Regions from separate parts of the Christensenella minuta genome, predicted to be linked through region 3. Evidence: riboswitches for the same ligand, from Rfam matches in the RefSeq annotation. Region 3 holds a riboswitch; each other region holds the start of a gene.

Region 1 (2,266 bases), 330 kb from region 3:
ATCCCCGTTACTTGTTCAGTATCTCGCTGATCTCGAGGACAGCCTCGCCGATACGCGGACCGGGACGCGTAAACACATCCGCGTCAATCGCGTATACATTGCCGTTCCTGACAGCGGTCAGGTCCTTATAGCCCGCTACCTCCGCAAGGGCCTCCGTGCTGCCCATGCTGCTGTCCAAAAGGATGATATCCGGGTCCGCCGCTGCAAGATCCTCCAGTGAATATTCGATCCACGGCGCGGCTTGGTCGGCTGTGATACACTTGCCGCCGGCAAGCTCGATCATGGTATTGATAAAGCTGCCGGGGCCGCTCGTCCAGTTACCCATGTCGCCATAGCTCATCGCATAATAAACCGTCTTTTCTTCGGACGGCTGATTGTCCTGTGCGCTTTTCACAGCCGCGTCGATATCCGCCGTAACCTGCTCAGCCACGTCCTCCATACCCACGATCTTGCCCACCAGTTCGATGGATTTAGGGATATCGTCAAAGGCCGTCGCCTCCACGACCACCACTGTGATGCCCATTTCACCTAATTTGTCGACCGCATCCTGCTGCAAACCCGTGCCCGCCAGCACGACATCCGGTTCCAATGCCGTTACTTTCTCCACATCCGGGCCGTTGAAGTCCCCGACGATCTCGATGCTCTGCGTAATCTCCGGGTAATTGGAATACGCATCGATGCCCACCAACTGCTTGGCCGCGCCCAGCGCGCACACGATCTCCGTGCCTGCTGGCGTCAGGGAAACGATCCTGTCTGCTTTTTCAACGGTTACCTCGTCTCCCGCCATATCCGTTACGCTGACGCCCGCCGCGGGCGCGGACCCGGAAGGCTGTGCCGCCAGCTCGGACGGGGAAACTGATGCTTCCTGTGCCGCCTCCGCGCTCACGGAAGCGGCCGGTTCACTCTGCGCACATCCCGCGAACACGGAAATACAGAGTATGACACAGGCAAATAATGCAATCCATTTTCTATTCATTTGAAAACTTCCTTTCATAGGCCGCCCCTGTAAACGGGGCGCCAATATTTTATTGAAAATAAAAAACACCCCTTCGGCATTCGCAAAAAAGGCGTTACGCACTTTTTTCTTCCCGCCGAAGAAAAAACGTTTCCAAACCGGCAGGTTTTCCGACTTGACCTCATCACGTCCTGCGCGCCTTCCCGGTTTTCACCAGTGGCATTTACGTGGTTTTCCACAAATTCCGGACAAATTTCCCGTCCGGCGCAGGCGCTCCGTCACACGGCAGCGGTGGGCTGTAGCGGCATACGCTTTCCCTATTATCCGGTTCCCCGGCACCAATTTGGTTCAATTACGGATATAAATATACCACAAGACGCCCCGTAACTCAATGAGCTTTTACCGCATCCGTCATTATTTCCAACTTTTTGCAGCCGCAGCCGCAGAATCTGTGCGTTTTCGCGCAAACAACTATTGCATAATTATTCATTTCAATGTATAATTATTAATGTCAATTGAAAATCCGGGGCGTTTTGCCGCGCTCCGTACAAAAAGGAGCTGTTTGGAACATGATTAATGTCAGTGTAATTGGCGCAACGGGCTATGTCGGGGCCGAGCTGCTGCGGCTGCTCAGCGCCCACCCCGGCGTACAGATCAATAAGGCCGTATCAAAGAGCTTTGCAGGAAAGAAGCTGCATGATATTTATGCAAACTTCCTGCCGGAAAGGGAGCTGGAGCTGCAGGAAAGCGGCGGTAAATTCGGCGCGGACGATTTTGTATTCCTATGCCTGCCCCACGGCCAATCCCTTGTGGCGGCGCCTCCTCTCTTGAAAAAGGGGCATAAGGTGATCGACCTTTCGGGTGATTTCCGTTATGACAACACGGATATTTATGAGAAATGGTACGGAATTTCACATTCCGCAAAAAAAGAAAACCGCGAAGCTGTTTACGGTCTCCCCGAATTTTTCGGAGCGGAGGTAAAGAAAGCGAATTTCACTTCTAATCCGGGGTGCTATACCACAACGAGTATCCTTGCGCTGGCGCCGCTCCTCAAGGAAGGACTGATCTGCGAAAAAGGGATCGTGATCGACGCGAAATCAGGTGTTACGGGGGCTGGCCGGAAGGAGAAGCTTGCTTTTTCCTATTGCGAGACTGCCGGCAATTTCAAAGCTTATTCCGTGCCCCTGCACAGGCATACTTCCGAAATCGAGGAACAGCTGTCGAAGCTTTCCAGGAAGGATGTCTGCCTGCTCTTCACGCCGCACCTGCTGCCCGTAAAACGGGGCATCCTGGCAACGGTTTATGCCGATC
Region 2 (2,266 bases), 1.5 Mb from region 3:
AGACGTTTGTCAGCACACTGTTTATGTGGTGCATACATAACGGCACGTTCGACCTGCCGCTTTACATCCGCAGCAGCGTGGAGGCAATGCTGGATGTAAAGCCCGAGCTGCGCGCCCATCCGGGCCTCAGCCTTACGGATATCTGGTGCCGCGACGAGGGGCAGGCAGAGCGGAACGAACGGCGGCCGGCAGGGAGCGGAAGAACGGCGCATGAAGCGGCCGGCAGGGAGCGGCAGGGAACGCGTTGACCGGCTGTCTAAATAAAGGAGTGGAAAAAATGGGGAACCTAACGGCAATTTATTTCAGCCCCACCGGGGGAACGAAGCAGTATGTGTGCGCGGTCGCGCGGGGGATCGGCAGCTACGGCGAGCTGAATCTGACCGACCGGGAAACGAGGGCGCGGGAGTACACGTTTTCCGCGGACGATCTTGTGGTGGTCGGCGTGCCCGTTTACTATGGACGCGTCCCACAGCTGCCTGACGATCTGCTGCGCGGCCTGCACGGAGACGGTACGCCCGCCGTCTTTGCGGCGGTTTACGGCAACCGCGAATTTGACGACGCGCTTTTGGAGCTTTCCGGCCGGTGCGAAAAGCAGGGATTTCGCGGCGTAGCGGCGGCGGCCTTCGTCGCCCAGCATACGTTTTCCGCGAAGATCGCAGCGGGACGGCCGGATGCGGACGACCTGCTGATCGCCGAAGAGTTTGGGAGAAGCGCGAAAGCGTCGATGGCGGAAAAGGACGGGAAAGGGCTTTCCCTGCCGGGGAACCGGCCGTACCGTTCGTTCCAGGTTGCGCCGTTTATCCCCAAAGGAGATAAAAAATGCACGGCCTGCGGGGCGTGCGTACGCGTGTGCCCGGCGGGAGCGGTTGCGCCGGAAATGCCGCGGCAGACGGACGCGAAAAAGTGTATCCGCTGTCTTGCGTGTGTGCACGCCTGTCCCGTCCATGCGCGTAAAGTGGGCGGACCGGTCTATGGTATGGTGACGCGCAAGCTGGAAAAGGAACTGGCAAAAACGGAAAAAGAAGCGAGGCTGTTCCTGCCCTGAGAAAGAATTCATAAATTTTTATGAAAGAAAAGCGCTCTGTGGAGCGCTTTTGTAATTGCAGAGAAAAATCGGGGATAGATTTGTATTGACTTTATATCGCCCGGGCAATACAATATATACGTATCTTAAAAATATTTAAACACAGCATCTTGTGTTTCGGGCAAGGGAAGTCGGGTGGAAATCCCGCGCGGTCCCGCCGCTGTAAAAGCCGAGCAATGCACGATATGCCACTGGAGGAAGCTCCGGGAAGGCGTGCGGCGCGCCTGAGGCTTGAGCCAGAATATCTGCCCGAAGCGTCAGCGCCACGGAGCATGGCATCAAAAGGCCCGGTCTTTTCCATCGGTATCGGTAGCATAAGGCCTGCACTTCGGCGCGTACAAATACGCGCCCGCTTTTTTTGCGCGGCAATGGATGCGGCACCTGTCAAACCAACTTTTATTCCGGAGAAGGAGAACCAGCTATGATTACGCAGATCAGAAAGAGAAACGGAAGCACGGAAAATTTCCAGAAGGAAAAAATCACATGGGCCATTTTTAATGCCGTTACCGCCGTAGGCGGGGACGATTTTGATACGGCGCAAAAGCTCTCGAACGAGGTGGTGGACCTTGCGAACCTGCGCCTGAAAACGGAGATCGCGGACGTGGAGGAGGTTCAGGACCTTGTAGAAAAGGTTCTCATCGAACGCGGACACGCGAAGACCGCGAAGGCCTATATCCTCTATCGTGAAAAACGCCGCGCGGCACGGGAGAGTAACGCCCTCATCGGCGCGACGATCGATATGTTCTCCGATTATCTCGACGATAAGGACTGGCAGATCAAAGAGAACGCCAACACGCAGAAATCTATCAACGGTATGAACAACTATGTGCGGGAAACGTTCACCAAGCAATACTGGCTGCACGAGGTATATCCGCAGGAGGTGCGCGAGGCGCACACGGGCGGCGCGTTCCACATCCACGACCTTGGGTTCTTCGGCCCGTACTGCGCGGGCTGGGATTTAAAGCAGCTTCTCTCGGACGGCTTCGGCGGCGTGCCCGGCAAGGTGGAGTCCTCCCCGGCCAATCACCTGCGCTCCTTTTTGGGGCAGGTGGTAAATTCCACGTTCACCACGCAGGGCGAGACCGCTGGCGCGCAGGCCTGGTCGTCGATCGATACCTATTGCGCGCCCTTTATCCGCTATGACAACATGACCAAAAAAGAGGTCAAGCAGGCATTGCAGGA
Region 3 (2,266 bases):
AAAACCTCCGATATATTTGCTACCCGTTACCTCTCCGGCAGAAAAACTGTTTTCGATCTGTCCGTTTGTTATATTTCCTGCAAATCCGCCCGCCTTATTGCTGGTCGATTCCACGGCTGCGGTGGTGTAGCATTCGTCAATTGAATTTGAATTTCTTCCTACGAAGCCGCCGATCTCCGTTCCGCGGCCATTCGTCCCTGTAAACTGTACCGTGCCGCCGGAAACATAGCACTGAGATACCGTCTTGTTGTTATATCCGGCAAAACCGCCGGTATAGCCCATGGTTGCAGCGCTTTCCGATGTTACAGTACTCCCGGTAACCGAGCTATTTGTTATTATTCCTTCGTTATTCCCTACGGCGCCTCCCGCATAGGAATAACGTACGGAAAGACTGCTGTCCGTTACCTTGCATCCGGAAACCGTTCCCTTATTATAGCCCGCGAGAATCCCCATTCCCTTTGTATAGCTCTCGTTGGTATCGGTAATCTCCGCTCCTTTTAATACCACATCCTGCACGGCGCCTGTTATATGGCCAAACAGGCCGGTATATCCTGTAGATGAAGTAATCGTCAGATTACTGATTGTCTGGCCGTTTCCGTCAAAGGTCCCCGAAAACGGTGTTGCGCCGCTGCCAATCGGCTGTGCCGTGGTTATGCCGCTCATGTCAATGGGCGCCGTTACTTTCAGCTTTGCAGTCCAATAGGAAGGATCTTTCATCACCGCAAGTAAATCGTCCGGCGAAGAAATCAGCGTATACTCTCCATCGGCCGCAAGCGACAACGCACCGAGCCCTTCGTCTTCCTCTAACGCCATCACCGCCATATCTGCCGCCGGTGCAGCAGATGACGACACTTCGGGCTGCACCGATTCCGCCGCCGAGGGATCTGGCGCCTTCTCCAGCTCCGGGCTTGCCGGCGGCGCCGGAGATGCCGACGCTTCAGGAGCCCGGGTCTCCTGTGGAGTTCCTTCCGCAGCCGGCGCCTCCGCCGTTGCCGGCACCTCTTCCGCCATTGCAGTCCCTGTAATACTGAACAGCATTACAACAGCCAAAAATACTGCCAGAATTCTCTTGTTCCTTTTCATTCTTCTTCTCCTTTTGTGATTCCAGCCCTGCCGCATGGCAATGCGGCCTGCCGCTTCTTAAGGCTCATCCTTCTTCCTCACAAATCCAGCGCCGTTTCCCCTACAGGTCCGCAAGAACAAATAAAAAAGCTGCGGCGAATCGCTTTTCGCCGCAGCCGTATTTCTGCGTACAAGAAAATTTTCCGCTCACACTCCGGCGGTCATCTTCCCTTTTATCGTTTTTGTAGGTCTTCTGACTTACGCTTTTAAAATCTTATGATTTTACGTTCGACACCCTGCCTTCCCAGTTTCCCAGTGACTGATTTTCATCAACAGGCATCGGACTCGGCGCTTACAGCGGCGGATTCCGTCCGGGATTTTCACCCGATTCCCTTGTTCATCCCTGCGGACCGAATACGCCGCAGAGCCACAAAAATCTGTATTCAATTGTATCTATCATACCATATCGTCTTCAATTTATACAGGTAAAATTTTTGCTTTTTATCATTTTTTTCAGAGAACTTTGGAAAGGCTGAACGGGCGGAATTTCACGCAGGGCGGCAGCGGGAAGGCGGCGGCTACGCTGCCCCGGCTCATGGCCCATGCGGATCGGGCTGAACCGCTGCGCTAATTTACCCGCCGTTTTTTATAAGCAGCTTGCTACATACAAGTCGTTTTTTCTTCGCTGCGTTTGGCCGAGACATGCGCTTACACAAAAAGGACAGGCTTAACACCTGTCCTTTAAACTAGTTGTCACTCCAAACACTCTATCCATAAAAGGTTCGGATATGACCAGCTTGGTGGGGTTGACTGGGCTCGAACCAGCGACTTCCACGATGTCAACGTGGTACTCTGACCAACTGAGTTACAACCCCGTTATTTTGTCACCTCTATTATTATACATGAATTCATATAAAATTCAAGCGTTCCTTCCGAAAGATTTCCCTATATGTTATAATAAATGACGGAGGGACAGTTCCTATGAAAGTAAAACCCAAACAAACCATGGCTCATAATAAATTGCTGCTGCTTTACCTGCTCGAAAAAAGCGGTATGGCGCTTTCGGAACTACAGCTTGTCCGTATCATGACCGAGCTTTCGTTTATGGGGTATTTCGATCTCAAGGAGTGCATTTTCGAGCTTGAGCAAGGCGGCCATGTTTATTCCAGGACGACTCCCCAGAATACGGTTTACGGCATTACGG

Evidence for each region. Region 3 has a riboswitch for cobalamin ahead of B1H56_RS05140 (GLUG motif-containing protein). Riboswitches for the same ligand answer to the same signal wherever they lie in the genome.
Region 1: another riboswitch for cobalamin. It lies ahead of B1H56_RS06665 (ABC transporter substrate-binding protein); the one in region 3 lies ahead of B1H56_RS05140 (GLUG motif-containing protein).
Region 2: another riboswitch for cobalamin. It lies ahead of B1H56_RS12055 (ribonucleoside triphosphate reductase); the one in region 3 lies ahead of B1H56_RS05140 (GLUG motif-containing protein).

Annotation. Positions count from the first base shown of each region.
Region 1 is NZ_CP029256.1:1,400,477-1,402,742, forward strand. It holds gene B1H56_RS06665 (ABC transporter substrate-binding protein) at 8-976, opposite strand; cobalamin riboswitch at 1,099-1,313, opposite strand; gene argC (N-acetyl-gamma-glutamyl-phosphate reductase) at 1,525-2,266, shown strand, end outside.
Region 2 is NZ_CP029256.1:2,524,739-2,527,004, forward strand. It holds gene B1H56_RS12045 (TetR/AcrR family transcriptional regulator) at 1-248, shown strand, start outside; gene B1H56_RS12050 (4Fe-4S binding protein) at 278-1,045, shown strand; cobalamin riboswitch at 1,187-1,351, shown strand; gene B1H56_RS12055 (ribonucleoside triphosphate reductase) at 1,506-2,266, shown strand, end outside.
Region 3 is NZ_CP029256.1:1,066,551-1,068,816, forward strand. It holds gene B1H56_RS05140 (GLUG motif-containing protein) at 1-1,083, opposite strand, end outside; cobalamin riboswitch at 1,289-1,511, opposite strand; tRNA gene B1H56_RS05145 (tRNA-Val) at 1,861-1,937, opposite strand; gene B1H56_RS05150 (DUF4364 family protein) at 2,044-2,266, shown strand, end outside.